DNA from 4 places in the Lysinibacillus sp. FSL M8-0337 genome. Region 3 is predicted to be linked to each of the others. Evidence: riboswitches for the same ligand, from Rfam matches in the RefSeq annotation. Region 3 holds a riboswitch; each other region holds the start of a gene.
The links. Region 3 has a riboswitch for thiamine pyrophosphate ahead of thiC (phosphomethylpyrimidine synthase ThiC). Riboswitches for the same ligand answer to the same signal wherever they lie in the genome.
Positions count from the first base shown of each region.

Region 1 (7,799 bases), 1.4 Mb from region 3:
TGAAAGACCGTTCTAACAACTACCGTAATTGGCAACAGCAACTACGTACAGCGTTAGCACATTTTGGTGATATGGTGCATATCATCTCTACTCCAGCGTGTGCAGCTCATATTTTATCGTTTAGTGTACGTGATATAAAAGGTGAGGTACTTATCAATGCTTTGCAAAAACATGGCGTGATTGTTTCGACTTCCAGTGCTTGTTCTTCCAAACAAACAAAGACAAGCCATGTTGTCGAAGCCTTAAATATTGATGAACATTTTAAAAAAGGTGTTATTCGTATTAGTTTTGGTGCACATGTAACATCAGACGATATAGCACAATTAATACAAGTTATCAATACAGTATTGAAGGAACTTAAAGGAGAACGATTATGATGATTTGGAAAGAAATTTTAATTCGTTATGGCGAACTATCGACAAAAGGACGTAATAAAATGGATTTTATCCGTCGTTTACGTGAAAATATTCGCTATGCATTTGCAGATTTAGGCCATTTACACATTCGCACAGAACGCGACCGAATGTTTATTGCCATTGAAGATGAGGCACAAATGAATGTTTTATTAGCAGGCTTACCGAAAATTTTTGGGATTCAATCATTTAGCCCAGTTGCTGCCTGTGAAAAAGATATGGATGCCATGAAACAACTTGCGATTACGATTATGGATACATTTAAAGATCAACAGCTAACATTTAAAGTTGAAGTGAAACGTACAGATAAAACATTCCCATTAGATTCTCACAGCATTCAGCGTGAAATTGGTGGGTATGTTTTACCGCAATATCAAAACTTATCAGTAAAAGTGAAACATCCAGATGTAGAATTACGAGTAGAGGTGCGCCACGATTCTACCTATATGATGGCGCAAGTGATTCCAGGCGCAGGTGGTATGCCAGTTGGCTCAAACGGCAAATCATTATTAATGCTGTCAGGCGGTATTGATAGTCCTGTTGCTGGGTATTTAATGATGAAACGTGGTGTACGTTTAGAAGCAATTCATTTCTTTAGCCCACCATATACAAGTCAAAATTCATTGGAAAAAGTAAAAGTGCTTGCAAATGAACTAACAAAATTTGGTGCAAGTATTCGCCTGCATGTTATTCCGTTTACAGAAATCCAAGTCCTTATTAAAGACAAAGTGCCGTCCAATGTGTCAATGACAACGACACGTCGCATGATGTTAAAGGTTGCAGATAAAGTGCGTGAGGAAATTAATGCACTTGCCATTGTTACAGGTGAAAGTCTTGGACAAGTAGCAAGCCAGACGCTAGAAAGTTTAACTGCGATTAATGCTGTAACGAATACACCAATTTTACGTCCGCTTATTTCTAATGATAAATTAGAAATTATTGATATTGCTGAAAAAATCGGCACATATGAAACGTCAATTCAGCCATTTGAGGATTGCTGTACAATTTTTACCCCAGCTAGTCCGAAAACAAAGCCAAAGCTTGAAAAAGTAGAGCATTATGAAAGCTTTTCTGATTTTGATGAACTAATCGAACGTGCTGTGAAAAACCGTGAAGTGTACATTTTCCCGAAAAAAGAACAGCCTACAGATAAATTTGCAGATCTTTTATAAAAAATTTATGGATTTAAACTAAAAAAATGTTCTTTTCTTATAAAGACCAATAACGACATTATAATAAGAAGGAAACCGTCTCAAATTTGTAATTTGGGACGGTTTTTTTATGTTTTCTAGTCTTTTTCCTTTAGAGTTACATTTTACCTATAAAATTTTCGTATTAAAAATCGAATATCGCACATTCTATATTCACAAGGAGGTGAGAGACATGACAAACAACAACAGTTCAAACAAGCTTGCAGTACCTGGTGTACAACAAGCACTTGATCAAATGAAATACGAAATTGCACAAGAATTTGGTGTTCAATTAGGAGCTGACGCATCAGCTCGTGCTAACGGTTCCGTTGGTGGTGAAATCACTAAACGTCTTGTACAAATGGCAGAATCTCAATTAAAAGGTATGCCAAAACAATAATTGCAGAAAACGCATTTATTGAACTTAAAACCAGTGACCGTAAAAGGCACTGGTTTTAGTTTGTTTATTTTTACTTTTTTTATGACTGCGTAACTCGAATAATTCAATCAATACGATTTAAAGGTCTCTACGGTTTGGTGAATATTATGACTATCACAAATAGCGGAAATAACTGCTACACCGTCTGCACCAGCTTTGAATACTGTTTCTGCATTCTGACAGTTAATGCCACCAATTGCTACAATCGGCAACTCGGGATAATGACGACGTGCTTGTTGTAAAAATTCAGTACCACTTGGCGCTTTGGCATCATTTTTAGAAGTGGTAGCAAAAATGGGACCAATACCTACATAATCTGCTCCATTTTCTATAGCGATGTGTAATTCATCCGCTGTATGAACCGAAACACCAAGTATTATTTCCGCACCAATTTTTTCTCGTACTAATGAGATGGGAAAATCATCTTGTCCAATATGAATACCGTCTGCCTTGAGTTTTAAAGCAAGCTCAATATCATCATTTACGATAAATGGAACATTGTAGTGACGACATCGTTTTTGGCATTGACGGGCAAAATGTTCATAATCTTCATTTGTCAGTGCATCTATTCCTTTTTCTCGGAATTGGAACATCGTAATGCCAGCTTGCAATGCTTCCTCTAGTATTGCTAATGGTTGTTTGATTTTGGCATTCGCTGTGCCCATTATAAAATAAAGCTGCAAATCACTGCGTTTCACCTATGATCACCTCGCAACTTTCTTTGAATTTTTGGTAAGCAAAATGATTGGTTGGTCCATTGCCATGACCAATTGATAAGTTATGAGTAATGGCTAATTGAATGAATTTCTTAGCCTCAATAATGGCTTGCTCTATCGGCATTTGACGGCCGATAAAAGCTGTTAATGCGGCAGAAAATGTACACCCTGTCCCGTGTGTATTTTTCGTCGCAATTCGACTAGTCTGCATTGAGAATGATTTGCCATCTTTAAAAAACACATAATCTACAGCAAAATCTTCGTTCGCTAGATGACCACCTTTGATAATCACGCATTGAACACCTAGCTGTAATAACGATTGCGCCGCAAGTCGAATGTCAGACACGGTTTCGATTTTTCTTGCAGTTAATGTTTCAGCTTCTGGTATATTCGGCGTTACAATCGTGGCAAGTGGTAATAAATTGTTTCTTAATGCCTCAACAGCCTCTTGTTGTAATAAAGTTTCACCGCCCTTTGCAATCATGACAGGATCAACAATAAGAGGGATGGTTAAATTCGTCATAGCTAGCGCAATTGTACGAATAATATCAGAGGAAAAAAGCATGCCAGTCTTAATGGCACTAATTGGAAAATCCTCTAAGAGAGCATGAAATTGTTTATTTATAAAGGCTTGTTCAATTGGTAGCACATCCATGACACCTTGTGTGTTTTGGGCAGTTAAAGCTGTAATTACGGACGTTCCGAATACATCTAATTCTTGAAATGTTTTTAAATCCGCTTGGATACCTGCACCGCCACCGCTATCAGAGCCCGCTATTGTTGTAACAATGTGCATTAACTATCACCATCCTGAGATAAACGATGCAATTCATTTAAGACAGCTACTGCGAAATCTCCATTATAAGGAGCAGCTGAATGAGCATTTTCAGCAATTTTTTTATAGCTCGTTAATGTATCACATAATTGGGAAAAAGGCTCATTACCCGCAATATAAGCAGCACAACAAATGGCACTTAATAAACAGCCAGTACCTGTCACTTCTGTCATTCGAGTATGACCACCAACAATCCATTGCGCAAGGTTCCCATCGGTTATGAAATCTTTTTCACCCGTTACAATCACGATGCAATTATATTTTTTTGCTATTTCTTTTGCTTTATCCTCAACAGAAATGGAACCAGTACCACTATCAACGCCTTTTTGTTGCCATTGTACATTAGCAATCGCGGCAAGTTCGCCAACATTACAGCGGATAACAGCAAAATGAATTGTGTCTAATAACTGTAGTACCGTTTGTTTGCGGTATGCTGTAGCGCCAGCGGCTACTGGGTCCAAAATTACTGGTACACCAAGGGCATTCGCTTTTTTTCCTGCAAGTAACATCGACTCTTTTGTGCGTGTAGTAAGCGTTCCTATATTTACCAATAACGCTGATGCGATGGATACCATTTCTTCGACTTCCTGCGGATCATCCGCCATTACCGGTGATGCACCAATGGCTAGTAAGCCATTTGCTTGAAAATTTGCCACTACATAATTGGTTATGCAGTGAATCAACGGTTGTTTTTTACGAATCGTTTGAAAAATCATTGTAGTCCTCCTCTTTTGGTGGACGTAAGCATGCAAAAAAAGCTCTTTTCGTTCGGGCACAAGGCACACGTAAAAAGAGCTTTTCATCAATAATAAGATGTGTATTGCTCCCTACGTCAGTATTAACTAACAGGTTCAAAGGGTCAGGTTTTACCTTCTCAACTCACTAGAGTCCCCCTGCAATCATGAAAATTTTAGTTGACCAAAATGTAACATACCTTTTCGTAGTATTCAATAGCATTTTATCATTATTTGGAAAGCAGTGACTGATGCCATATACTAAACCATGATAATTGTCATGACTTTTTTAAAATAGGGTCCTTCCATTGAAAATCGTAAAAAATGAGTTTTATAATGAACCTAGTATTAAGGAGGAAGTTATGATGAAAAGACAGGATTTAATTGCACCAGAATGGTATAACATTGTGGAGGAAATTGAAAAGTACGCTCAAGATCCATCTAAAAATGCATTAATTGTTTATAATGACAACGAAGAAATTCAATATATTACATACGCAAATTTACTGGAAAAGGCGAATCAGGCTGCCCATGTATTTACTTCGCAGGGATTAACGAAGGGCGATGTGCTATTAGTGATGGTTCCAAGATCTGTCGAAGCTTATATTGTTTACATTGCGGCACTGAAAGCGGGTTTAACTATTATCCCTAGCTCTGAAATGTTACGTACAAAGGATATTGAATATCGTATTACACATGCCAATGCCAAAGGTATTATCGCCTATGAGCCATATATTGAGCAATTTGACGACGTAACAAATTTAAAAGGGATTATGCAATTCGTTATTGGTCACGCACATGCACCATGGCAACCATTGCTTGAAAAAATGAAGGAGCATCCTACAAATTATCTAAACCCTACACCGACAAAAAGTACAGATAATGCCTTTTTAGCTTATACAAGTGGAACAACAGGGAATCCTAAGGCAGCTGTTCATACACATAGCTGGGGTTATGCGCATTTACGTACGACAGCACCGAATTGGTTAGGCGTACAAGAAAATGATATAGTTTGGGCTACTGCTGCACCTGGTTGGCAAAAGTGGATTTGGAGTCCGTTCCTAGCAACGTTAGGTAGCGGAGCAACAGCATTTGTCTATAAAGGAAAATTTGATGCTTCTACTTACTTGTCATTGCTAGAAAAATTTAAAGTGAATGTGTTATGTTGTACCCCAACAGAATATCGCTTTATGGCCACACTTAACAATTTACAGGACTATAATTTAAGTGCCATCCGTCAAGCTGTATCAGCGGGTGAACCGTTAAATAGTGAAGTCGTTAAAGTGTTTTCAAAAACTTTTAATATTCAAGTGCGTGATGGCTATGGCCAAACAGAAAATACATTGCTTGTTGGGACACTGGTTGGCATGGATGCTCGCGTTGGCTCTATGGGTAAACCGACACCAGGCAATACAGTCGAAATTATTGATGATTTTGGAAATCCTGTTGCGGATGGCGTTGTTGGAGATATTGCTGTCCATCGTCAAACACCTGCACTGTTTAAAAAGTATTTCAAAGACCCAGAACGCACTAGCATGCAATTCCGTGGAGATTGGTATATTACCGGTGACCGAGCATATAAAGATGCAGATGGCTATTTTTGGTTTGAGGGACGTGGTGATGATGTCATTATTTCGTCAGGCTATACAATTGGGCCATTTGAAGTGGAAGATGCCTTAATGAAGCACCCTACTGTCAAAGAAGCTGCTGTTGTGGCAAGCCCTGATGAAGTAAGAGGAAATATAGTGAAAGCCTTTATCGTCTTGCGTGAAGGAGTGACAGGTGATGATACGCTTATTCAAAAGCTACAAAACCATGTGAAGCTGATGACAGCACCCTATAAATATCCACGGGCAATTGAATTTGTTGAAGCATTACCAAAGACTGCATCTGGAAAAATCCGACGTGTCGAATTACGACAACAAGAAAAAGCCCATTACACACACCAATAATTATTTCCTAGGAAATAATGTCGAAAAATCAAAGTTCATGCTTTATGATGAACTTTTGATTTTTTTGTACTCTCCCTATTTTGTTTATGGCAAATTCATAAACATGAGAAAAACTTTTACATAAAAATTACTTAAAAGTGAAACGTTTTGGACATTTAGACGTATAACGTGAAGAGGAGGCGATTATATGAATACAAAAAGGTGGATAGCCTTAGCAGTTGCAGCTGTATTATTAGTGTTTTCATTAGGACTTAACACGATTATGGCGATTTTTAAATCAGATTTCTTTAGTAATTTTGATAGCGTAATGGCTGGCAAAAATTTAGATGTATACGAAACGGTTATTGAAGGTGAAGATTATACAAAACGTATCGCATATTTGAAAGTGGATGGGACGATTCAAGATGTTGGGTCGAATACATTATGGCAATCCGTTGCTTACGATCACCAGTTTTTCTTAAATCAATTGGATAATATTTTAGCTGATGATACAGTACAGGGAATTGTACTAAGTGTGAATACTCCAGGTGGTGGAGTAAAGGAATCGGCAGAAATTTATAAGAAATTGTTAGAAATTAAAGAAGAGCGTCAAATTCCTATCTATGTGTCAATGGATTCTATGGCAGCGTCGGGTGGTTACTACATTTCAGCACCAGCAGATAAAATTTATGCACATCGTGATACAATAACAGGTTCTATTGGTGTCATTATGCAATCTATTAATTATCAGGAATTAGCCGAAAAAGTGGGCGTGAAATTTGAAACGTTTAAATCAGGGCAACATAAAGATATGCTAAGCCCTACACGTGAAATTACTGCAGAAGAACGTGCTATGATGCAAGATATGATTAATGAATCATATGAAGAGTTCGTTGATATAGTTGAAAAAGGGCGCAATATGTCTGAAGCGGATGTCAAAAAGGTAGCTGATGGTCGAATTCTTGGTGGTACAAAGGCACTTGAAGCAGGCTTAATTGACGAAATAGGCGATGAGCAAGCGGCAATTGCAGCTTTACGACAAGATTTTGGATTAGAGGATGCTGTTCTTTTCGAATACTCGTATAATCAAGGAGGCTTACCGTCATTAATTGGCATGAAAGTTGGTTCACTATTTGGTCCTTCGGCTGAAGAAAAAATGTTGATGAAAATTATGACGGAATATAAGGCACCAAAAATGATGTATTTATATGGTGAATACTAAGGAGGGCATACCATGACAAACAATGATTTCGTTTTGCAAGGGGCACCCTCGATAAGCCAAGAATTACTAGATAAAACAGTGACGCCTACAGTGATGACAAACTATCAATTGAAGACCGCAGGATTTTGGGTACGTTTTTGGGCATTTGTCCTAGATGGATTAGTTATTTCTGCTATTATAGGAATTGCTGTTAATCCAATATTTTACTTAATGGACTGGTCATTATCAGAATCGGTATGGTATGCACCTATCTCAATTATTTCAGCTGTTCTTTATTATTGTTACTTTGTCTTGATGACGAAATTTTTCGGGCAAACTT
Region 1 is NZ_CP151996.1:3,378,578-3,386,376, reverse strand. It holds gene MKY08_RS16390 (cysteine desulfurase family protein) at 1-377, shown strand, start outside; gene thiI (tRNA uracil 4-sulfurtransferase ThiI) at 377-1,585, shown strand; gene MKY08_RS16380 (alpha/beta-type small acid-soluble spore protein) at 1,797-2,003, shown strand; gene thiE (thiamine phosphate synthase) at 2,111-2,740, opposite strand; gene thiD (bifunctional hydroxymethylpyrimidine kinase/phosphomethylpyrimidine kinase) at 2,727-3,554, opposite strand; gene thiM (hydroxyethylthiazole kinase) at 3,554-4,309, opposite strand; TPP riboswitch at 4,401-4,498, opposite strand; gene MKY08_RS16360 (acyl--CoA ligase) at 4,693-6,279, shown strand; gene sppA (signal peptide peptidase SppA) at 6,467-7,480, shown strand; gene MKY08_RS16350 (RDD family protein) at 7,493-7,799, shown strand, end outside.
Region 1: linked by a shared signal. The riboswitch ahead of thiM (hydroxyethylthiazole kinase) and the one ahead of thiC (phosphomethylpyrimidine synthase ThiC) in region 3 are both predicted to bind thiamine pyrophosphate.

Region 2 (7,799 bases), 840 kb from region 3:
ACCAAAAATATTTGTTTCGGCTTACAAGACCCGTTAAACTTTGTGCATCTTTTTCTTGGAATGTGCGAACGTAGCATTTCTCCCCCTGAATCGAGACCACATTTCCACCCTTTTTCCTTAATAAATTCCAAATTTTTAGCACCATTTCTCTCCACAAGCCTTCCGATAATTGTCAGTACATGTTCATTGTATGTAAAAAAAGATGCTGCTACAACCAAAACAGCTCCTGTCTTGTTATCACAGCATCAATCATATTATTTATTTATTTTTCACTTGTTTTTTTGGTTGAATTTGTAACAATTCAATACTGGACGATTCAGCATCCTCTAAATCGGACTTATCTAAAACATTTGTTAAATGTAAACCACGCTTTTGTGCCTCGCGTTCAATATGTGCAAGCGTTTCTTGTAGCACTTGTACACGTGCATGTTTTTTATCGTTTCCTGCTACCAAAACCCATGGCGCATTTTTCTTGTCTGTTTTTTCAAACATATCATTCGCTGCTGCGATATATTCTGGTGTTTTTTCGCGATTTCTCCAGTCCTCATCTGTTAACTTCCATGATTTATATGGATCTTGCGCACGCTCATTAAAACGCTTCAATTGCTCTTCGTCTGACACATGTAACCAGAATTTTATAACAATGTAATCTCCAGCCGTTAAAATTTTCTCAAAGTTGTTAATCTCTTCATACGCACGAGACCATTCTTCTTTATTTGCAAATCCTTCGATACGCTCTACTAGCACTCGTCCATACCAAGAGCGATCGAAAATGGCAATTTGGCCATGTTGCGGTAATTTTCTCCAAAAACGTTGCAAGTAGTTATAGCGTAATTCGTGAGGCTGTGGTGCTGAAATTGGATGAACAACGTAACCCCTAGGGTCTACCCGCTCAATAAGACGTTTAATGGCGCCTCCCTTACCAGCAGCATCCATTCCTTCAAATACTAGAATAAGGCCGATTTTATTATTTAGTAAAAATTGCTGTGCATTTAACATTTCATATTGAAGTACTTTTAATTTCTTTTTATACATTTTTTTATCTAGTTCAATCGATAGGTCAAGATTTTTTAGATTTTGAGTCATTAAAATTCCACTCCTTCAAATTGGATATTTCTATTGTACTAAAGAAGTATTTGGATGCATATCCAAATGGTAAATTGTAGATAATTTCAACAAATTCACTTGATACATTGTAAGGATTTTCCGCTATAATAAAATAGATATTCTGTGACAGTCCTATACTTATTTGTCTTTTCCCTATACAATTTAACACGAAGGGAGAGGAAACCTTGCCTAAGTTTATTTTAATGACAATAACGTATATTGTCTCACTCATCCTAACCTTTTCATCCTATTTTATAAAAATAAATGGTCAATCTTCGTTAGAAATCTCAAATCGTTTTCCCGTAATGTTTGCACCTATTAATATTAGTTATATGATATGGATAGTCATTTACATTTTGCTCGCTTATTGGTTAGTTATGAATTTTAAAAAGACAACTATAAAACAGACTGTTCTCTTTAGCAATGTATGTATATTACAAGCGATTTCTATTTTATTTTGGCATTATGAATTATTCATAGTATTTTTCATCTGTACAGTAATGTTAGTACTATACTTATTTTTCCTTTACAATACGTACTCACATTCCAATAATGCATTATCTGGCCGCCTACCGATTTCACTTTACTTTGCTTGGTCTACATTTTTATTGATGACAAATACGAGTTTTACGTTAACTTCATATGAATGGAATGGCTTCGGTCTTAGCAATCCACTTTGGGCAGTTATTTTACTGACAATTGGTGTCGTAATCGCCTTACATATACGTTATCATCATTTTGATATTGTCTATCCTAGCGTTTTTATCTGGGCATTCATTGGCATTGCATTTCATAATCATCTTGACGAGTTGCTTGTGACGACCGCAGCCTTATTTTTATGTGGTGTGCTTGTTGTTGGTATTCTATTCGTCAAAAAAAAACCTGCTTACCAAAAATAAATCGGTAAGCAGGTTTTTTATTTCGTCTTATTGCTCATCTAATGAAGTTAAAATGATTGGTTTGTCTTTTGTTACAATAATCGAATGCTCAATTTGGGCAACTAAAGATTTGTCAGGCGTAATAAATGTCCAGCCATCGCCAGCTTCAACGATATGCTCTGCTTTTGCTGAAATAAACGGCTCCACAGCTAACACCATGCCCTCTTTCATAATTGTTGAATCCCACGCATCGTAATAGTTTAAAATGTGGTTTGGCTCATCATGTAATGAACGACCTAATCCATGACCCGTTAAGTTCATAATAACTGTTAAGTCATTGGCATAAGCCTCACGCTCTACCGCTTTCCCAATTTGGTTTAATTTCGAACCAGCTTTTACTTTTGTCATTGCACGATCAAACGCGCTTTTTGCTACGCGACAAAGTTTTTCTTTATCCTCATAACCTTCCCCTACTACAAAAGAAATACCTGTATCTGCAAAGTAACCATTTAAAGAGCCGGATACATCAATATTAACAATATCCCCCTCTTTAATAATACGTTGTCCTGGGATACCATGGGCAACTTCTTCATTGACACTAATACAAGTGTAACCTGGGAAATCATACTCTCCCTTAGGACCTGAAATAGCTCCTGCTTCAGCAAACATGCGTCCTGCAATTTCATCTAATTCAAGTGTTGTCACACCAGGTTTTGTAGCTGCTTTCATCGCCTCACGAATTTCCGCACAAATGCGACCAATTTTTTTAAAGGCTTCAATTTCTTCTTGGGTTTTTACAATCATTTTTAACGTCCCTTTCATCTAATATCTACTCTTTAATATAACATAACTTTTTATGTGCATAACGCCAAAAGCTTTAATTATTCTATGCCAATAGGATTTCAATAGTGCTCCTCATAGAAAAAACAGACGATTTTAACAGTCTTTAGACCTTAAAACCGCCTTTCTCTAACGCGCTATCTACAGTTAAAACGGTAGTTCTCATTATAAAAAAATGTGGCTGAGACAAAAGAGAAAAAGTGTTAGATTGACTGCAATCAATCTAACACTTTTTTGCTATTCCGTTGTTGTCCGCTACGGCGTTGCTTTCCGCGGGCACACCGTAAGCCGCAACCCTCGCTAACGCGCGGAATGCCCGTGTCTTACATTGTGTGCTGTTCTGAGCAGGAGTCACCGTCTTCGCTACCAACAACTAGTGAACACTTCTAATTTTTTTTATTGCAAAAGCAAGAATAGCTAAGTTCTCCATATAGCAAAAAATTATGAACACCTTTCGTCTGTTTCTTAAATTTTTTTAGTTATGTCCAAGCCTCATTTCCATTCATTTATAATTTTCGTTGCATTAATTGTGGCGCCGCTGTAAATAATAGAACACCGACAATAGCGGTTAAAATAGTTGCTGGTAACATATATGTTCCATTATAGATAATTGAATAAATCCATGCATTTTGATCGCCCGCATACTCCGCAAAGAATACTGCACCTGCAATTGTGTGTGCAAGATAGCGTAAAAAACCAGCTAGCACCGTACCAATCACTATGTACAGAGCCATTTTCTTTTTGTTGAGTGCTGTTGCGGCTTTTAATACAGGTTCACGAACGATTGCCGCTAAACCTACTACAGTAAAGGCTACCCCGTAATCTAGTAATCCTTGAAGCCAGTGCACAATATAAGCACCAAACATTGTTTGCATCACACCAATCAATAGACCTGTTGTAAGCCCTGACAAGAACCCCCAACGAAACGCCATTAAAATTATTGGTATCATGACTAAGCTTACCGAGCCGCCTTGTGCCCATACTTTAAAGGAAACTTGATCGAGCACAAGTCCTACCGCTGCGAAAATTGCAATCTCCACCAGCATGAGTAATCTTTTTTTGTCCATACTATTATTCTCTCCTTTGTTCCGATGTAGGATACAAGAGCAGGAATAGAAAACAATTATTTGGATATGCATCTCAATCCGGCATAAAAAAACGATGCCAGGACAGAGCCTCACATCGTAAAAGTGTCGGTTTCTATCCACATCCCTACGCAAGTGTTAACTTACAGGTTCAAAGAGTAAAGGCATTACGTGCCCAGTCTCAGCTGACATCATCAGCTCCCCTTGTGGTCGTTACATCTCATTTTTATTGAACACACTCATTGTACGCAACCACCTTTGCGATTACAACCTTTTCCTCAATTATTTTTTTTGAAACTTTTACGCTTTCTATGCGTAAATATTAAAAAGGGAGGAACAATTATGGAGAATCAAAAAGTTTTATCTGCGTTTAGTTATCTCAGTATTTTTATTGCACCATTTGTCGTTCCATTAATCGTTTACTTTGTTTCAAAAGATAGTGAAGTCAAAAGACATTCCATTCGGGCACTTATTTCTCACTTAATTCCGTTAGTCTTGGGTATCATTTTCTTTTCTATCTTTATATTTTCTACAATGTCATTGAACACGTTTGATCCTTCTTCAAATGGGAATACATTTATTATCATTTGGTTTGCTTCATTTGCAATTTATTTACTCGTATCATTAGGTATTGTTATTTGGAATATTGTGCAAGCTGTACGAGTTATACGTTAAAATTTAGTACGAAGGAGATGTCATATTCATGAAAGTATCCAAAGTAGTGAAAACCGCTATAAAATTTGCACCTATTGTCATTCCTATTGTCAAAAAAGTAGTTGCTGCAAAAAAAGGGACAACACCCTACGTATCAACACGTAGAAAATAAGCGCAATGACTTCTTTTAATTGTTTGAGTGACTGGCACACAAAACCCACTTACACCATAGAGTGCAAGTGGGTTTTTATTTAGAATTGTTTGGGTGACTGGCACTACTTTACTTCAAAGTGCGTTGTACTATGCCCACTTAACGTTTTTTCAACATGTAAAACAGCTGGCATTGCGGCTTTTAACTCGGCGACATGTGAAATAACACCAATCATTCTTCCTGAATCTTGTAAATCAATTAACGTATCAATTGCTTTATTTAACGCTTCCTCATCTAAAGAGCCAAAGCCCTCGTCGATAAACATCGTTTCAATTTGAATATTCCCTTGGAAGCTTTGAATAACATCTGCCATACCTAATGCAAGACTTAATGACGCATTAAACTTCTCCCCACCAGATAATGTTTTTACATCTCTTAATTGGTCCGTATAAGCATCATACACATCTAACCCTAACCCACTTTGCTTGGCATGCTTCTCCAAGCGATCAGAGCGCCGCAATTCAAACTGTCCATTTGATAAATGGAATAAACGAAGATTGGCTGCTGCTGTAATCTTATCTAAATAATTGATTTGAATGTAACGCTCAAATGACAGTTTTTTTGGATTTTGCCCATTCAACACGGTGTAAAGTTCTTTTACACGACCTGCTTCTTTTTCGAGTATCCGTATTTCCCTCGCTGTTTCATCAACTTTAACAATAAAGTCAGCACATGCAGTTGCATAATTTTTCGTCTGTTGTAATATTTTAAATGCCTCTTCAGATGTAGCTCGCAGCATCTCAAGCTTGTCTTCTAATATCGTTAAATTTTGCTTCTCTTTTCCTTCAAGATGTTGTGCTCCATCTAAGATTTGTTGCTGTAAAGAATGCTGTTGTAAAGCGTAATCACGGCACGCTTTACGTAATTCCTCGATTTGTACAATACTTCGCTTTGCCGCCGCATATGCTTCATATGTTGTAAAACCAACATTGTTCATGTTTGTGACAAATTGTTCTCGTTTTTCATTCAGTTTGTTTTGCAATTCCTCATATGCTTTTTTCGCCAGTTCTTCTGCTATAGCTGCCTTATGTGACGCTTCTTTTGTTGCTTGTAGATTATGCTGACTTGCATTCCATGCTGCTTGTAATGCATTCTTTTGCGATTTTATATCTTCCATTGTTTGCTTTAATTGTTGCAATGACTTTACATGTTCAGGAATGTATTTTTGTTGTTCTTCCACAATTGCTTGCTGTTTAATTAATTCTTTCGACTGCTCAGCAAAATAGTGCTCTAACTGGACTTGTTTGTGTTGCAATTGTTCATTTCTTGCCAGTTGCTCTTTTAGCTTAGTCCGTGCGATAGATAGTTGATCGTTAACGATTTTTAAGACAGTAACTTGTTGCTCAATGAATTGTAATGAAGTTGTAAGTTCTACTCGATCAGCTAGTGATATATGGCTAGCTTCTACCTGTTCAGCCACCTCTTGAAGCAATTGTTTTGTTGTTTTGACTGTCGCTTCTTTTTCATAATAATTTCTCTCATTTGCATGAGCTGTCGCGCGGATTGTTTCCAGCTCCACTTCATCCACGACCGCTAGTGGCTCACTATGTGTTAAGTGGTGTGTTGTACTGCCACAAACTGGACAAGCATCGCCATCCTTTAACTTGGCTGCTAAAATACTTGCCTGACTGGTAATCCATTGTTGTTCCTTAGTCTGTAGTGCTTTGTTACTTTCTTGAAAGAGCTGTTGCGCCCTTTGAAGTGCTTGCTCAGCTAGCTCACTCGCTTGCTCATATTTTTCCAATTGAGCTAATAATGTCACTTGTTCTTTAAGCTTAGGAAGTTGTTCTAAATAACCTGCATAGGGCTCCATTTGTTTTTCATATTGCTCAATGGTAGTTGTTAACTCTTGAAGTTGGGTTTGCTCTTTTTCTAAAATGTTTAGATTATCTGCTACTGCACGTTTAGCATTTTCAACAAGTTGTTGCGTTATTTCTAGTTGTTGCTGATTATGCTCAAATGCCTCAAACTTCGGTAACAGCGCTAATAGCTGCATTTCTTGTTGCAATATTTGCTGACGCGCTGGTTCTTTCGCTTCTTCCTCTGAAAATAATTGCTGGGCTATTGCTAGTTGTGCCAAAGCGTTTTGATGATTTATTGTAGCTTGCTGATAAAGTTGTTCCTTATGATTTTGCTCTGTCCGTAATTCTACACACTGTTGTTCAAAAGTAAGAAGACGCTCCGCTTGTTCAGCTAATTGTATTTCCTGTTCCTTGGCTGTATATAAATGTTGTTGTTGTAACAGCATTTGCAAACGGGCTTGTCGTTGCTCCTGTTGCTCGAACTGCTCGTTCAGAGCTTTTGCCATACTGTAATATTCTTGTTCTTTTTGATGATGCGCATAGGCTTCTTCATAGCGTAACTGTTCCGTTTGGATACTAGCATTATAAAAGAATTGCTCTTCTTCAAGGGCATTTTTTAGTTGGTGCATATTATCCGTATTATTGCTAATACAAGTAAATAATGTTGATGACCGCTGTGGTAATGCACCTGCAATTTGTCCAAGTAAATGTTCTTTCAATTGCTGGGCACGCTCGACATCCTTTTCGGCTTCTTTCCTTTTGATATCTAGTTTTTTAGTCATTGCGCTAAAACGATCTGTTTTAAAAATTTTACGTAAAATGACTTCTTTATTGGAGGAATCAGAAGTTAATAATTTGCGAAATTCCCCTTGGGGCAACATCACAATTTGACTAAACTGATCTTTTGTTAGCCCTATAATTTCAAGCAGTTTTTTATCTACTTCATTTGTTTGCTGCTTCTCCACTATACTAAAGTCAAATTTACCATCTTTTATTTCTGCTAATTCAACTTTTCTTCCTGTGACACTTTTATTTTTTGCTTTAATATGACCCGGCTGGCGTAAAATGTGATACACTTTACCGCGCATTTCAAAAACCAATTCTACTGCGGTGTAAACATCATCCGCAGCAAAGCCGCTCCGAAGCATAGCTGTATCCTGACGATCTTCACCGCTTCCTGCACCATACAGCGCATAACAAATCGCATCAAAAATCGTCGTTT
Region 2 is NZ_CP151996.1:3,915,306-3,923,104, forward strand. It holds gene MKY08_RS19140 (GNAT family protein) at 1-145, opposite strand, end outside; gene MKY08_RS19145 (polyphosphate kinase) at 259-1,086, opposite strand; gene MKY08_RS19150 (hypothetical protein) at 1,293-2,006, shown strand; gene map (type I methionyl aminopeptidase) at 2,034-2,789, opposite strand; gene thiT (energy-coupled thiamine transporter ThiT) at 3,332-3,892, opposite strand; TPP riboswitch at 4,018-4,125, opposite strand; gene MKY08_RS19165 (DUF4870 domain-containing protein) at 4,253-4,585, shown strand; gene MKY08_RS19170 (hypothetical protein) at 4,614-4,736, shown strand; gene MKY08_RS19175 (SMC family ATPase) at 4,840-7,799, opposite strand, start outside.
Region 2: linked by a shared signal. The riboswitch ahead of thiT (energy-coupled thiamine transporter ThiT) and the one ahead of thiC (phosphomethylpyrimidine synthase ThiC) in region 3 are both predicted to bind thiamine pyrophosphate.

Region 3 (7,799 bases):
ACGCAATTCCCAAGTAATTTAAATATTTCTAAGAAAGTTGAAGTTGTTGCGAATCTGAATGCCGATATTACATGGGATCAGCAGTATTACTACGCTGTACTGAACTCAGGATATAATCTAACGCCTGATAATGTTATGGATGTTATTACGAAAGCAGATAGTAATAACTTTACGTATATTCCTGGGGGAGCAATTGTTTCCTATGGTAAAGGTAAGATTACAGCACCTTCTGATGCAAGTTCTGCGAAGACTTTCACAGCGATTCAAACAGGTAGTGATCCAAATTCAACAAACGTATTCCAAAAAGATCAACGGATTTATCTATTCACGAAAGATAAATATGGAAATATTGTGTATGCAAAAGCTTCAACAGATCCAGCAGCTTTAGATTATGTATTAATTCAACCTAGAACACAATAAATATAAAAAGAGAAAGCCACTAGCTAAGTTCATGCTAGTGGCTTTATGTTTAATTGTGGTTTATTTGAAATGACAAATCCCACACCAATAAGACAGGGTATGGGATTTCTGTAAATTAATTTCTAATAATTTGGAACGTACCAGAAGTTTGAGTTTCTATAATATATTGATTGCCATTGATTGTATAGGAAACAGGCTCTTGGTCACCGAATTCATTGAGCTGAACAATGGAAGCATTGTCAGGTAAATTTTCTAAAATGATTTCGATATTCGCATCAAATTTAACAGGTTTATTATTTAATATTGCTTGGAAAGTAATGCGATTTAAGTTTCTTGTAAGCTGAACATCCATTACGCCCGAATCCTTATTAACAAGTGTATTGAGCGGTGGGATGATTAAGACCATATTAGCTTTCGTTGTTAAAACAAAACGTTCATTTGTATTTTCAGAATCCGCAACATTAATTTTTGCTTTATATGTGTTTTTTCTACTTTTAGACATTAGTGTATTTTTACCTGGTACTGCTGCCGAGTCTGACAATGTTGGTGTAGTGATTGACTGGTCATTTTCAGGTAGTTTATATTTCCCTTTTACAAAGTCGACTAATTTCCAAACGTTTGGAACAAGCTGTTGTTGTACGGGTGTTAATGCTTCAAAAGCGTTTTTTGCTGCTTGGACATCTTGTGTTGTAGACGTTTTTGGCGATAAGGCAGCAATGGCATTTTCTACTTGCTTCGCTGCGGATTTATCCAATATAACGACCTGTTCGGCATCTAATAATTGTTTTTCAATCCCTGCAGGTAAAACAACATTGGAGAATTTTCGCAATGCATTATACTCAGCCCGTGCTTCTGCCACATCTTTATGGAAGCTAAGTCGAGAAGAGTTTAACAATTGAATTTTATTAACAACTTTATCAACAGAAGTATTAGGTGTAATTGTTGACGTCAGTATTTTTTGTGTTGCGTCACTTACAAAGGTTTTTTGCGCAGCATTTAACCTATTGTACCAATCTCTCGTTTCAATTACATTTTGATAATAGTTAACAGAAGTAGAGTCAACGGAAGCTAATTTTTCTTCAATTTGTGCGGCTAGTCGACGATAACTTACTCTTGTTTGTTGATGATTGGATAGTGTCCCATAATTCGTTACATATTGCTTTTCAGTTTCTGTTAACGCATTGTAAGCCTTTAGTGCAGCTTCTAAGTATGGCTGAAACGAAAAGGATGTATCATTAATATTGGAAATCAACTGGATAACGTTGTTAACGTTAGAATTATAATAGTAATTATTATATATGTAAGCAGTCTTGGCATGTGCCGAATGATCAGCAGCTGAGGCAGACGTTATAGGTGTTGAATAGATAAGTGAAGGTACTGCTACTAGTGCAAGCAAGGCTAGGTTTCTTTTGTGTTTCATATGGGCAAACCTCCTATATTTTATACCTAATTTTATCATAGCTTAAGGATTTTATATGCATATTTTAGCTGAATAGGTAAAAAGGTCCGATGTTTTTTTAAGCTCAATACGTCTTATTTACGACAAATATGATTGTAAACAACTGTATTAATTGAAAACTTTACGTTGCTTGGTAAATTCAGTGAAACTTTTATTGTTATACTACCAATGATACATTATGATTATTTTATAAAAATGGAGGTGTTTGTAATGAAAAAATCCAAAAGTATTGCATTAAAGCTCACTTCTTTAATTTTAGGTGTATTTTTAGTATTATTTGTTGCTTATACATTGGTAACTAGCGCTACTCTGCATACTCAAAGTGTTGATGATTCAGAGAAGGCAACGCTGCAAAATGCGGAGTTATCTGCTGCAAAAATGAGCGAACGGTTTAAAAAAGCTAATGATACATTACAAACAACAAAACGTATTGTTGAAGCAATGGAAAAAAATGATGCGCTTTCGACAGAAAGTGTAATGGATATACTGAATACGAATTTAACGAATAATGATGATTTACTTGGTGTAGGGGCCGTTATAGAAAATGGTGCAGTAAAAGTTGGACCAACTACTGATACGGCATTAATTGATGTGAAAAATCGCTTTATCCCTTATCTAACTAAAGATGGCAACCAAATCAATACAGACCCTATAGAAGGAATTGACGATCCGAAAGCCGAAGATGCTTGGTATCGGATTCCAAAAGGAGAAGGGCGTGCTGTATTAACAGAGCCATATGATTATAATGTGAACGGTAAAACTATCTCGATGACGACTATTTCTGTGCCACTGTATAACGCTTCAGGTACATATTTTGGCGTGTTAACGGCAGACTTATCTATCGACTTTTTAAAGGAGTTAGCTGACTCTATTCAGCCTGATGGTGGTTATGCAGGCATTATTACAGATCAAGGTATGTTAACAGTCAATAGTATTAATGAAAAGCTAGATGGGACGAATATGCAGGATGCAGTTGATTGGGCAAGCATTAGACAATCTATGGATGAAGGAAAACCGGACAGTCTTTATGTAGACTCTAAGCAGCTTGGGGAAAAATCATTTAATGCTTTTGCTCCAATGATGTTAGAAAATATTGATGAGGTATGGTCAGTGCAATTAGTTTTACCTAATTCCAAAATATTAGAAACGTATAATAAAATCCTTGTTTTCACGATTGTATCAGCAATTATTATGGTAATTTTAATGGCCGCTGCTAGTGCAATGTTTATATATAAGCAGTTGAAGCCTTTAAAGGTTTTACGTACATCTATTGAAACAGCAGCAGAAGGCGATTTAACGAAAAAGATAGATGATAAATTTATAAAATCCGATGAAATTGGCGCTGTTGCATTAGCTTATAATAATATGCTGGATAAGACGAATGATGCCATACATACGGTATTAAATTCTTCAACATTGCTCAATCAATCATCGGACCATGTTCATGAAGCCTTTAATGAAATTGTAGCATCAAGTCAGGAAGTATCTGTCGCAATTAACGAAATAGCGCAAGGTGCATCAAAACAATCAGAGGATACAGAAGAAACGAATTATCGAATGATTGACTTATCTGACCAAATTGACGCCATTACAAGGCTGTCAAAGCAAATGGACGAGCTGTCAATCAAAACACAAACTTCTACAGAACAGGGCATGAAAGAAGTGGAAAGTTTACGTGACCGAAATGCGGAAACGAATGAAATGAATGGACGTATCCAACGTCAAATGGAATCTTTGTCTAGCAATATTAACAATATCAATCAAATTATTGCATCTATTCAAGGAATAACAGAGCAAACGAATCTATTAGCACTGAATGCAAGTATAGAAGCTGCTCGAGCGGGAGAACATGGGAAAGGCTTTGCAGTAGTAGCAGAGGAAGTGCGTAAACTGGCAGAGCAGTCTAAAAACGAAACAGAAGTCATTAAACAAACGGTCTCTAGCATCCTAGCAGATTCAAAGCAAACGGTATCCGTTATTGCTTCCAATGCAAGCTTAATGCAAGCGCAAAATGAATCGGTACAAAATACAGAGTTAGCTTTTAAAGATAATAACGAGCTATCTCAATCAATTGCAACAGCAATTAACGAACTACTGTCAGAGCTTTCACAAATGTTGGAGCAAAAAGACCAAGCCATTACGGCGATTCAAAGTATTTCCGCTGTTTCAGAGGAAACTGCTGCTTCAGCAGAACAGGTGAGTGCATCAGCCGCAGACCAACAAGCAGAAATGGAAAAAGTCGCAGAATCTATCAACAACATGAACCAAATTTCTAAAGAACTCCAAGAGGTCGTGAATCGATTTAAACTTGCTAAATAAAGCGAGATGGAGATACCCGCGAAGCAGGGAGATTTCCCCGCGAAGCAAGGAGGTTTCCCCGCGAAGCAGAGCAAAAACCTACAAACAAAAAAAAGAGCTGTCCTAGCAAGGGACAGTCCTTTTTTTATGTAAACTTATACTAGCGGCGGAGCATTGACCCATGTTGTGAACAGTTTTACTATAGAAAGAGATGAAAGGGGGTCACCTCCATGATGTATCTCGGTATGATTTTCTTTAAAATAGTTGCCCCTATTTTAGTGTTGCTTGTACTTGGTGCATTTTTACAAAAGAAATTTTCTTTTAATTTGAAAGCATTATCTCAGCTTATTACGTATTGTTTTATGCCAGCTGCTGTATTTGTGAATTTATATGAAACAAGTGTGGAGTTATCAGTGCTAGGGGAAGTGGCATTATTTATTGTGCTCTTTATCGGCAGTCAAATGGTGCTTAGTCATTTTTTAGCGAAGGGGCTTGGACTAGCGAAAACAGAGACGGCAGTTTTTAAAAATAGTGTTGTCCTTATTAACTCTGGCAACTATGGTATTCCAGTAGCACAAATGATTTTCGCAACGCAGCCAATTGGGGTTGCAATTCAAGTGATTCTCGTTATTTTTCAAAATATGACGACTTATACATATGGTTTATATAATTTAATCTCGTCGACTAAATCAGGGATGGCAATCATAAAGGACTTCCTGAAAATGCCCATTATTCATGCCCTTATAATAGGTGTGGCAATGAATTTCTTTAATATTGGCATTCCACAATTTATCCGTATTCCTATTGACCACGTAGCAGATGGCTTTATTGCCGTAGCTCTTATTACACTGGGTGCTCAACTATCACAGCTTGAAATCAAATCCATGTTTAATAAAACGGTGTTTGTTAGCTGCATTACACGTCTAGTAGTAGGTCCAGCCGTTGCATTGCTTATTATTTTTGTCCTCGGTTTAGATGGTGTTGTCGCCCAGTCACTTTTCATTGCAAGTGCTTTTCCGACCTCACGTAATAGCTCAAGCTTGGCATTAGAATATGATGTTGAGTCGGCAACTGCTGCGCAAACGGTCCTTTTTTCAACAATTGTTAGCTGTCTTACAGTAACAATTGTCATTTATCTAGCAGAACTGCTATTTACGTAATTACTCGAGGATAATAGCAAGATAAATCTAATTATAACTTCCATCTATTAGAAAAATCTGTTACACTATCATCAAACTTAATAGCTATAACTAGGGGAGTCCGATGAGTCGGGCTGAGAGGGAAACGCATAGAGGTTTCTTGACCCTTTGGACCTGATCTGGCTCATACCAGCGTGGGAAAGTTAATGAATATCGCACTCCTTGAATTTTTTGCGATAAATAAACCTTACATGTACAGCCGGATCCAATTTTTTTGGATTCGGCTTTTTATTTGTAATGCTACCTATTGGCGTGAGCTAGATTCGGTCCTTTTTAAACATTTATGGAAAAGGGAGCGGAATACTATATGACAACAGTTAGCGAAAAGAACATTATCATTATGACAAGTTTTGACGGAAGTAAAAAAGTATATGTAGAAGGAACACGCCCAGATATTTTAGTACCGATGCGTGAAATTCAGCTAAGCCCAACAACGGGTAGTTTTGGAGAAGAGGATAATGCACCAGTGCGTGTTTATGATACGAGCGGTCCTTATACGGACCCAACTTACAAAGTGGATATTACAAAAGGTTTACCTGCATTGCGTAGTGCGTGGATAAAAGAACGTGGAGATGTAGAGGAGTACGAAGGGCGGACGATTAAACCAGAGGATAATGGCTTCCGCAAAGCAGACGACCCTCGTATGAAGGAAAACGTTTTTCCGGAGCTTTCCCGAAAACCATTACGTGCAAAAAAAGGTCGCAACGTGACACAACTGCATTATGCAAGACAAGGGATTATTACCCCGGAAATGGAATTTGTAGCGATTCGTGAACATGTTGAACCAGAATTTGTACGTGCAGAAATTGCTGCAGGACGTGCCATTATGCCATCCAATATTAATCATCCAGAAGCAGAGCCGATGATTATTGGCCGAAACTTTCATGTCAAAATTAATGCCAATATTGGTAATTCGGCTGTTTCTTCCTCTATAGCAGAGGAAGTTGAAAAAATGACATGGGCTACACGATGGGGCGCAGATAATATAATGGATCTATCTACTGGCAAGCATATTCATACAACCCGCGAATGGATTATTCGTAATGCGGCTGTACCTGTAGGAACTGTGCCGATTTATCAGGCACTTGAAAAGGTCAATGGTGTAGCGGAGGATTTAACATGGGAAGTGTATCGTGATACGTTGATCGAGCAAGCGGAACAAGGGGTGGATTACTTTACGATTCATGCAGGCGTGTTGCTTCGTTATGTACCACTCACAGCTAATCGCGTAACGGGCATTGTGTCGCGTGGTGGTTCGATTATGGCGCAATGGTGTCTGTTCCATCACCAAGAAAACTTCTTATATACCCATTTTGAAGAAATTTGTGAAATTATGAAAATGTATGATGTTGCTTTTTCATTAGGGGATGGTTTACGCCCAGGCTCAATTGCAGATGCCAATGATGAAGCACAGTTTGCGGAGCTTGATACGTTAGGAGAGCTAACACAAATTGCATGGAAGCACGATGTACAAGTAATGGTAGAGGGACCTGGGCATGTACCGATGCATCTCATTAAGGAAAATATGGACAAACAATTGGAAGTTTGCAAAGAAGCACCTTTTTACACATTGGGGCCTCTTACAACAGATATCGCGCCAGGCTATGACCATATTACATCTGCCATTGGCGCAGCAATGATTGGCTGGTTTGGCACAGCGATGCTATGCTATGTGACACCGAAAGAACACCTAGGTTTACCGAATCGAGAAGATGTTCGTGTAGGGGTCATTACCTATAAAATTGCGGCACATGCTGCTGATTTGGCGAAAGGGCACCCTGGAGCACAACAAAGAGATGATGCGCTATCCAAAGCGCGATTTGAGTTCCGCTGGCGCGATCAGTTTAACTTATCACTAGACCCAGAACGAGCAGTAGAATATCACGATGAAACATTACCTGCAGAGGGAGCAAAAACAGCCCATTTCTGCTCAATGTGTGGCCCTAAGTTTTGCAGTATGAGAATTTCTCAAGATATTCGTAACTATGCTAAAGAAAAAGATTTAAATACGACAGAAGCTATCCATCAAGGAATGAAGGAAAAGGCTCAAGAGTTTAAAGAAGCTGGTAGCCGCTTGTATCAGTAACAAAAGAAATAACCGATAAACCGTGGACAACATCTGATTCACCATATTAGCAAAAAGTGTTAGATTGACTGCAATCAATCTAACACTTTTTTGTCTTAGCTTTTTAGACTTTAAATTTATTTATATGTTCTTGAAGGGTGGTAGCCCCATCGTTTAAAGATTGTACAACAGCGTTCATTTCTTGGATGGTGGATGTTTGTTCTTCAATTGCGCTTGCAATTGTTTCGGATTGTTCTGCCACATTTTTTGCCACCGCGGACATCTCATTGACAGATGCAGCAACTTCTTCAGTGCTTGCAGAAATTTGTTGAGTAGAAGCAGAAACGTCTTCTATTTC
Region 3 is NZ_CP151996.1:198,928-206,726, forward strand. It holds gene MKY08_RS00925 (S-layer homology domain-containing protein) at 1-420, shown strand, start outside; gene MKY08_RS00930 (hypothetical protein) at 536-1,840, opposite strand; gene MKY08_RS00935 (methyl-accepting chemotaxis protein) at 2,090-4,198, shown strand; gene MKY08_RS00940 (AEC family transporter) at 4,408-5,337, shown strand; TPP riboswitch at 5,420-5,534, shown strand; gene thiC (phosphomethylpyrimidine synthase ThiC) at 5,684-7,462, shown strand; gene MKY08_RS00950 (methyl-accepting chemotaxis protein) at 7,566-7,799, opposite strand, start outside.

Region 4 (7,799 bases), 2.0 Mb from region 3:
GGGGAAAGGCTATATCCTACAACGTTATAAAGGACTTGGTGAGATGAATGCTGACCAACTATGGGATACAACGATGAACCCAGAGACACGTACGTTAATTCGTGTCACGATTGAGGATGGAGCACGTGCTGAGCGTCGCGTGACAACGTTAATGGGCGATAAGGTAGAACCGCGCCGTAAATGGATCGAAGCAAATGTTAACTTCGGCATGGAGGATGATTCGAATATTTTAGACAATGAATTCATCCAACAAGAGGAGGACCAAGCATGAGTAGTACGGAAAAGTTTCAAGATTTACCATTAGAAGAAGTAATGGGCGACCGGTTTGGTCGTTATAGTAAATATATTATTCAAGACCGAGCGTTGCCAGATGCGCGCGACGGTCTTAAACCTGTACAGCGACGTATTTTATTTGCAATGTATACGGAAGGCAATACGAATGATAAACCGTTCCGTAAGTCTGCCAAAACTGTCGGAAATGTAATCGGTAACTACCATCCACATGGTGATAGTTCGGTATATGAAGCGATGGTGCGAATGAGTCAAGATTGGAAAGCGCGCCATATGCTGATAGAAATGCACGGAAATAATGGTTCTGTTGATGGAGATCCACCTGCTGCGATGCGTTATACAGAAGCAAGATTGTCAGCAATTGCAGCTGAAATGCTACGTGATATCGGTAAAAAGACAGTGGAATTTGTACCGAATTTTGATGATCAAGATATGGAGCCAACGGTATTGCCTGCTCGCTTCCCGAATTTACTTGTCAACGGGTCGACAGGGATATCCGCCGGTTATGCCACAGATATTCCTCCACATGCACTTGATGAGGTGTTAGATGCCGTTTTAATGCGTTTAGATCAACCGAATGCTACTGTCGATGAGCTTATGACGGTGATTAAAGGCCCTGACTTCCCAACAGGAGGGATTATTCAAGGTGTCGATGGTATTAAAAAGGCTTATGAAACAGGACGCGGTAAAATTATTGTTCGTGCTCAAGCAGCCATAGAACCATTAAAAGGCGGGAAAGAACAAATCGTTATAACGGAATTACCGTATGATGTAAATAAGGCGAATCTTGTAAAGAAAATTGATGAACAACGCGTCGATAAACGACTGGAAGGCATTGCGGAAATTCGAGATGAATCCGATCGTACGGGTTTACGTGTCGTGATTGAGTTGAAAAAAGACGTGCCAGCACAGGGCATTTTAAATTACTTATTTAAAACTACTGATTTGCAAGTAGCCTATAACTTTAATATGATTGCGATCCATAATCGTCGTCCAACGATGATGACATTGCCGCTGCTACTTGATGCGTACATAGCCCATCAAAAAGAAGTGGTGACAAACCGCTCCATTTATGATTTACAAAAGGCTAAAGACCGTTCTCATATTGTTGATGGCTTGATTAAAGCGCTGTCGATTTTAGATGAAGTAATTGCAACAATTCGTTCATCGAATGATAAGCGCGACGCAAAAACAAATTTACAGGTGAAATTTGACTTTACTGAAGTACAATCTGAGGCGATTGTGAGCTTACAATTATACCGTTTAACGAATACGGATATTACAGAGCTACGTCGTGAACAAGATGAGTTAAATGCATTGATTGCGAAGCTAGAAGGTATTTTGCATAGTGGAGCGAAACTTGTTCGTGTCATTAAACAAGAATTACTTGATATAAAGAAACGTTTTTCTGAACCGCGCCGTTCGAAAATCGAACAAGAGATTGAAGAAATTAAAATTACGTTAGACGTGCTTGTTCCGAGTGAAGATGTGGTGGTCACAGTGACGAAGGATGGTTATATTAAGCGCACATCTACACGTTCGCATGCCGCATCTAATGGACAAGATTTTGCCATGAAAGACTCCGATTATTTACTGTATGAGGCAACGTTAAATACCCAGCATCATCTATTGTTGTTCACCAATCGTGGGAATTATATTTATCAGCCTGTACATGAATTGCCAGATATTCGTTGGAAAGATCTTGGACAGCATATCTCAAGTATTGTGCCAACAGGGGAAGATGAAACGATTCTTGCAGTCTATGGTTTTGATTCCTTTGAACAGCCAAACACCTATATTTTAACCGCTACAAAGGAAGGTCAAATTAAACGCTCGCCACTGCCAGATTATGCAGTGACACGTTATTCGAAGCCGATTAAGACGATGAATGTTAAATCAGGTGATGAAATGATAATGGCGGATATTGTATCAGACGAGGCAGAGTTGTTATTGATTACCGATACAGCCTACGCTATCCGCTTCCCAATTGAAGAGCTTCCTGTCACAGGTGTTAAAACGGGTGGCGTGAAAGGCATTACGTTAAAAGATGGGGAAGTACTTGCTGGTGTAACAATATTAAAGCCGTCTGATACAGAGTATGTTGTGATTGTTACCCAACGAGGCGCTGTGAAGAAGATGAATGTCGCTGAAGTCGATATGGCAAGTAGAGCAAAACGTGGTTTAAAAGTGTTAACTGAATTAAAAGCCAATCCACATCGTGTAGTTGCGGTAGTAAAGGCAAGCGATGAGGAACAAGTCATTGTTGAAACAGAAAAAGGTGTGCAAGAAATCATTGATGTCAAAGGTTTAACGCGCGCAGATCGTCATTCGAATGGTTCCTTTAAAATAGATATTGCTACAGATGGTTCCATTTCTCATGTAATGAAAATGAAAAAAGAAGAGGAATAATTCATTAGCCCATGTTCTTTTATAGAACTGGGCTTTTTTTCATCCAGCGGCTCCATGGGAAAATAAATTATCAAAGTAAGGGGGATTAAAAAATACGAGCTTGTCATTTGAAGATACATAGGGGTATAATAATCAACGAAAAGTTCATAAGTTAAGAATGTAGGGGGGCTGGAAGTTGCCAGCTGAGATTGCGTCCGTTCAGATGCTGACCCTTTGAACCTGATTTGGCTCGTACCAGCGTAGGGAACATCTATTCAAAAATATTCGTACACTATTTTTTGATACCGTTTGCAAACGCCTGGGATAATTCCTAGGCGTTTTTTGTTTAAGGATGATCCATTTACCTATAAGCATATAGAAAACAATTAGAATGGCCTGCAAATGGATTAAAACAGCATACGCTTTTCTTCTGGTGAAACATTCAATCATGAACACTTTCAAATTACTTGCTAGGAGGATATAGCATGAAAAAATGGTTATTCATTATGGTTGCTGCACTATTGACATTAGTTGGGTGTAGCGAAAAAGGGGACAAAAAAGAGGAAGCCAGTTCAGAGAAGAAAGTATCCGTTGTACTGGACTGGACACCTAATACGAATCATACGGGGCTTTATGTGGCGCAAAAGCTTGGCTATTTTAAAGAGCAAGGCTTAGACGTAGAGATTATTTTACCAGGTGATGCAGGTGCTGATCAGCTTGTGGCGTCTGGGAAAGCAGAGTTTGGTGTAAGCATCCAAGAAGGCATTACGCAAGCTCGTGTACAAGGTGTGCCGCTTGTTTCGATTGCGGCAATTATTCAGCATAATACTTCAGGCTTTGCATCACTTGCTTCAAAAGGCATTACATCACCAAAAGATTATGAAGGAAAAACCTATGGTGGCTGGGGTGCTCCAGTGGAACAAGCGGTTTTACAGTCATTGATGAAAGCAGACAATGCTGATATCAATAAATTAGATATCGTCAATGCGGGAGATATCGACTTTTTCACAATGATGCAAAAGGATATTGACTTTGCGTGGATTTATTATGCTTGGACAGGTATTGAGGCAGAGCTTCGTGGGGAAAAGTTAAATATGCAGTATTTAACCGACTATAGTGAGCAGCTCGATTATTATACACCTGTATTGGCAACGAATGAAAAGATGATAAAGGATAATCCTGATGTCGTAAAGGCATTTGTTGCGGCAACTACAAAAGGCTATGAATATGCGATAGCGCATCCAAGTGAAGCGGCTGATATTTTACTTGAAGCAGTACCTGATTTGGATAAAGAGCTTGTGCATAAAAGTCAGGAATGGTTAGCGGGTAAATATCAAGACGATGCGGCGCAATGGGGAGAACAAAAGTTAGCAGTTTGGGAAAACTATGCGGACTGGATGACAAAGAATAACGTTTTAGAAGGCGACTTTAATGCACAACAAGCATTTACTAACGATTTCTTACCAAAGAAAGGAGCGAAATAAATGGCGAATTCATTAATTAGTGTACAAATCATACCTAAAACAGAAAAATATGAGGATGTGATCCCATTTGTGGATGCGGCGATTGCTGTGATTGATGCTTCTGGTGTGCACTATGAGGTGCATCCACTGGAAACAACAATGGAGGGTGAATTATCCACTTTGTTACAAATTATAGAACAGATGAATAAAAAGATGATTGACTTAGGCGCTATCAATGTTATTACACAAGTGAAAATTTTATATCAGCCAGCCGGCATTACGATGGGGACATTGACGGAGAAATATCGAGGGTGAAACAGGTAATTATGAAAGGAAGGTCGATTATTTTTATCGCCTTCCTCTTATTCATATGGGAACTTATTATACGAATAGCTGATATCCCTCATTGGCTATTGCCAGCGCCAAGTGCCATTATGATTGAAGGTATTGAATCGTTTTCAACGTTTAGTCCCCATGTTTGGGCCACGATTCAACTAGCATTACTAGGACTTGCGATTGGTGTGATTTGTGGCTTAAGCGTTGCGGTATTTTTACATCGCTCATCAACAATAAGAGCGTTTGTTTATCCTATTCTCATTGTGTCTCAAAATGTGCCAGTGCTCGTTTTAGCGCCATTATTAATTATTTGGTTTGGCTTCGGCCTATTACCCAAGCTGATTATTATTTGTCTCGTTTGCTTCTTTCCAATCGTTATCGCGGCGATGGATGGGTTTAGGCAAACCTCTGCTGAGCTCAAACATTATTTTGCAATGATTGGTGCTACGAAAGGGCAAACATTTTGGAAATTAGAATGGCCTTATGCTTATCCATCCATCTTTTCCGGTATTAAGATTGCGGCGACCTACAGTGTGATGGGAGCGGTCATAGCAGAATGGCTTGGTGCAAAAAAGGGAATTGGTGTTTATATGACGCTCGCACAATCATCGTTTCGAACGGATCGCGTCTTTGTAGCGATATTTGCGATTGTCTTATTAAGTTTATTGTTATTTAGTGTGATTCGTTTTGTAGAAAAGCTTGTTGTAAAGGGGAGGGGCGCACATGCTGAACATTCAAGACATATCTAAGTCTTTTGGCTCGCTTGAAGTGGTGTATAATTTATCCTTTACAGTACAGGAAGGTGAATTTGTGGCAATTATTGGCCCTTCAGGTAGCGGCAAAAGCACACTCTTTCAATTGATAGGAGGAATAACGCCTGTCGATCACGGCGCTATTTTGTTAGATGGAGACAATATTCAACGAAAAACGGGCATCATTGGCTATATGCCCCAACAACCTTGCTTATTACCGTGGCGGACGATATTAGAAAATGTCATGATTGTTGAAGAATTGCAGCGTCGTCCGAATAAAGAGCTTGCCAAAGCGTGGCTAGAAAAGGTTGGTCTTGCTTCGTTTGAAAATGCTTATCCGCATGCATTATCAGGAGGTATGCAGCAACGTGTATCATTTTTGCGCGCTATCGTCAGTGGGAAACCGATACTATGCTTAGATGAACCTTTTTCAGCGCTCGATGAGTTTACAAGATTAGAAATGCAGGCATGGCTGTTATCTATTTGGGAGGAACATAAAAAATCTATTCTATTCGTGACACATAGTATTGAAGAAGCGCTATTTTTAGCGGATCGCATTATTGTATTAACGAAACGTCCAGCGACGGTTAAGGAAGAAATCATTGTGCCGTTTGCACGACCACGTTCCGAGGAAATTCGCCATTCCACTCAATTTACACAGTTAAAACAACAACTTTTTCAGTATTTAAAGGAAGAAAAGGACGATGCATATGTTGATTGATGCACATATTCATTTAGATCAGTATCAAGAAGAAGAAGTACATTTGCTACTTGATGAGGCGCAAATGGTTATAGCGGTCAGTATGGACTTACAATCTTGTGAGAAAACGCTGAAGTTATCGAGAGCCTATGCGAAGGTCAAGGCAGCGTATGGTTTTCATCCTGAACAGTCGTTGCCTAATGATAGGGAGAAAGAAGCTTTATTTGATTGGATACGACAGCATGCTAGTGAGATGATTGCTGTTGGAGAGGTTGGTTTACCTTATTATCGAAAACAAACGCATATATTGGATGAGCGCCCTTATATTGCGTTATTAGAACAATTTATTCTGTTAGCGCAAGAACTTCATAAACCGATAGTGTTACATGCTGTTTATGAGGATGCACTAATCGCTTGTGATTTACTTGAGAAACATGGTATAAAGAAAGCTCATTTTCATTGGTTCAAGGGAAGTGAAGAGGCAATTGTGCGCATGATACATAATGGTTATTATATTTCCATTACGCCTGATTGTGTTTATGAAGCGGAAATACAAGATTTGATTACAAAGTATCCATTGGAACTGATGATGGTGGAAACGGATGGACCTTGGCCATTTGAAGGACCTTTTGATAAGGCTCGAACTTCGCCGTCTATGATGGCTAAAAGTATCGAAGTCATTGCAACGCTTAAAGGTATAACAACGCAAGAAGCGGCCAATACCGTGACACGAAACACAAAATTATTTTACGATTTATAAAGAAACGACAAAAACAGCCACATTTAGAGCGAGTAATCGTCTCCGTGTGGCTGTTTCCTATGTTTTGTTCTATTGTGTTCTAATGTAGCATGCTTCGTTTTTGTCACGCGTTCATGCGTACTAAAAGGGGCCGTTTGACGTTTTTTCTCAACATCCTTACCTTGCGTCCGTTTTAAATGCATACGTTTCTTTTTAGCTTTAGATAGTGCCATGCTAATCCCTCCATTTCACATTACCAATATATTACCGAAAAGAGGGAGAAAAGTAAAACCCCGTAAGCATAAAGTTTACGGGGTTTTAGTGATAGTATTAATGAGATACGTCTTGAACTGAAATACCAGTATTTGCTTTTACATCAACTTCACGATATTTCGCTTCATCAGTTTCTTTAGAAAGTAACGTTCCGATGAAACCACCTAAGAAACCAAGTGGTACAGAAATTATTGCAGGATTCGTTAACATAATTAACGGATTACCTACGAAGATTGCTTTACCTTCAACTGGATTCCAAACGTTTGGAGATACAGCTACAAGTATTAAAGCAGAAATTAAACCTGTTAACATCGCTGTTACTGCACCAGCCGTATTAAAGCGTTTCCAATAAATTGTGTAAATAATTACTGGTAAGTTTGCCGAACCAGCAATACAGAATGCTAGTGATACTAAGAATGCAACGTTTAATGTTTGTGCACCAAGTGCAAGAAGGATTGATACTATAGAGATTGTAATAGAACCGATACGAGCAGCAAGTACTTGCTCTTTTTCTGTAACCTTACCTTTTTTAATAATTTGACCATAAATATCATGTGATAGGGCAGATGCACCTGAAAGTACAAGACCTGCTACTACCGCTAAGATTGTTGCGAATGCTACTGCACAAACGAATGAGAACAGAATGTCGCCACCAAGTGCTTCTGCAAGAAGTGGAGCAGCCATGTTACCAGCCGCGTTTGCAGCGATAATGTCTTCTTTACCAACGAATGCAGCAGCACCGAAGCCTAAGAAGATTGTTAATACATAGAATAGACCTACAATCCAAGTAGCCCAAATAACTGAAGAACGAGCTGTTTTTGCATCTTTTACTGTGAAGAAACGCATTAAGATATGTG
Region 4 is NZ_CP151996.1:2,165,948-2,173,746, forward strand. It holds gene parE (DNA topoisomerase IV subunit B) at 1-271, shown strand, start outside; gene parC (DNA topoisomerase IV subunit A) at 268-2,700, shown strand; TPP riboswitch at 2,852-2,963, shown strand; gene MKY08_RS10280 (ABC transporter substrate-binding protein) at 3,165-4,163, shown strand; gene MKY08_RS10285 (thiamine-binding protein) at 4,164-4,457, shown strand; gene MKY08_RS10290 (ABC transporter permease) at 4,454-5,227, shown strand; gene MKY08_RS10295 (ABC transporter ATP-binding protein) at 5,202-5,951, shown strand; gene MKY08_RS10300 (TatD family hydrolase) at 5,941-6,690, shown strand; gene MKY08_RS10305 (hypothetical protein) at 6,714-6,902, opposite strand; gene MKY08_RS10310 (sodium/solute symporter) at 7,000-7,799, opposite strand, start outside.
Region 4: linked by a shared signal. The riboswitch ahead of MKY08_RS10280 (ABC transporter substrate-binding protein) and the one ahead of thiC (phosphomethylpyrimidine synthase ThiC) in region 3 are both predicted to bind thiamine pyrophosphate.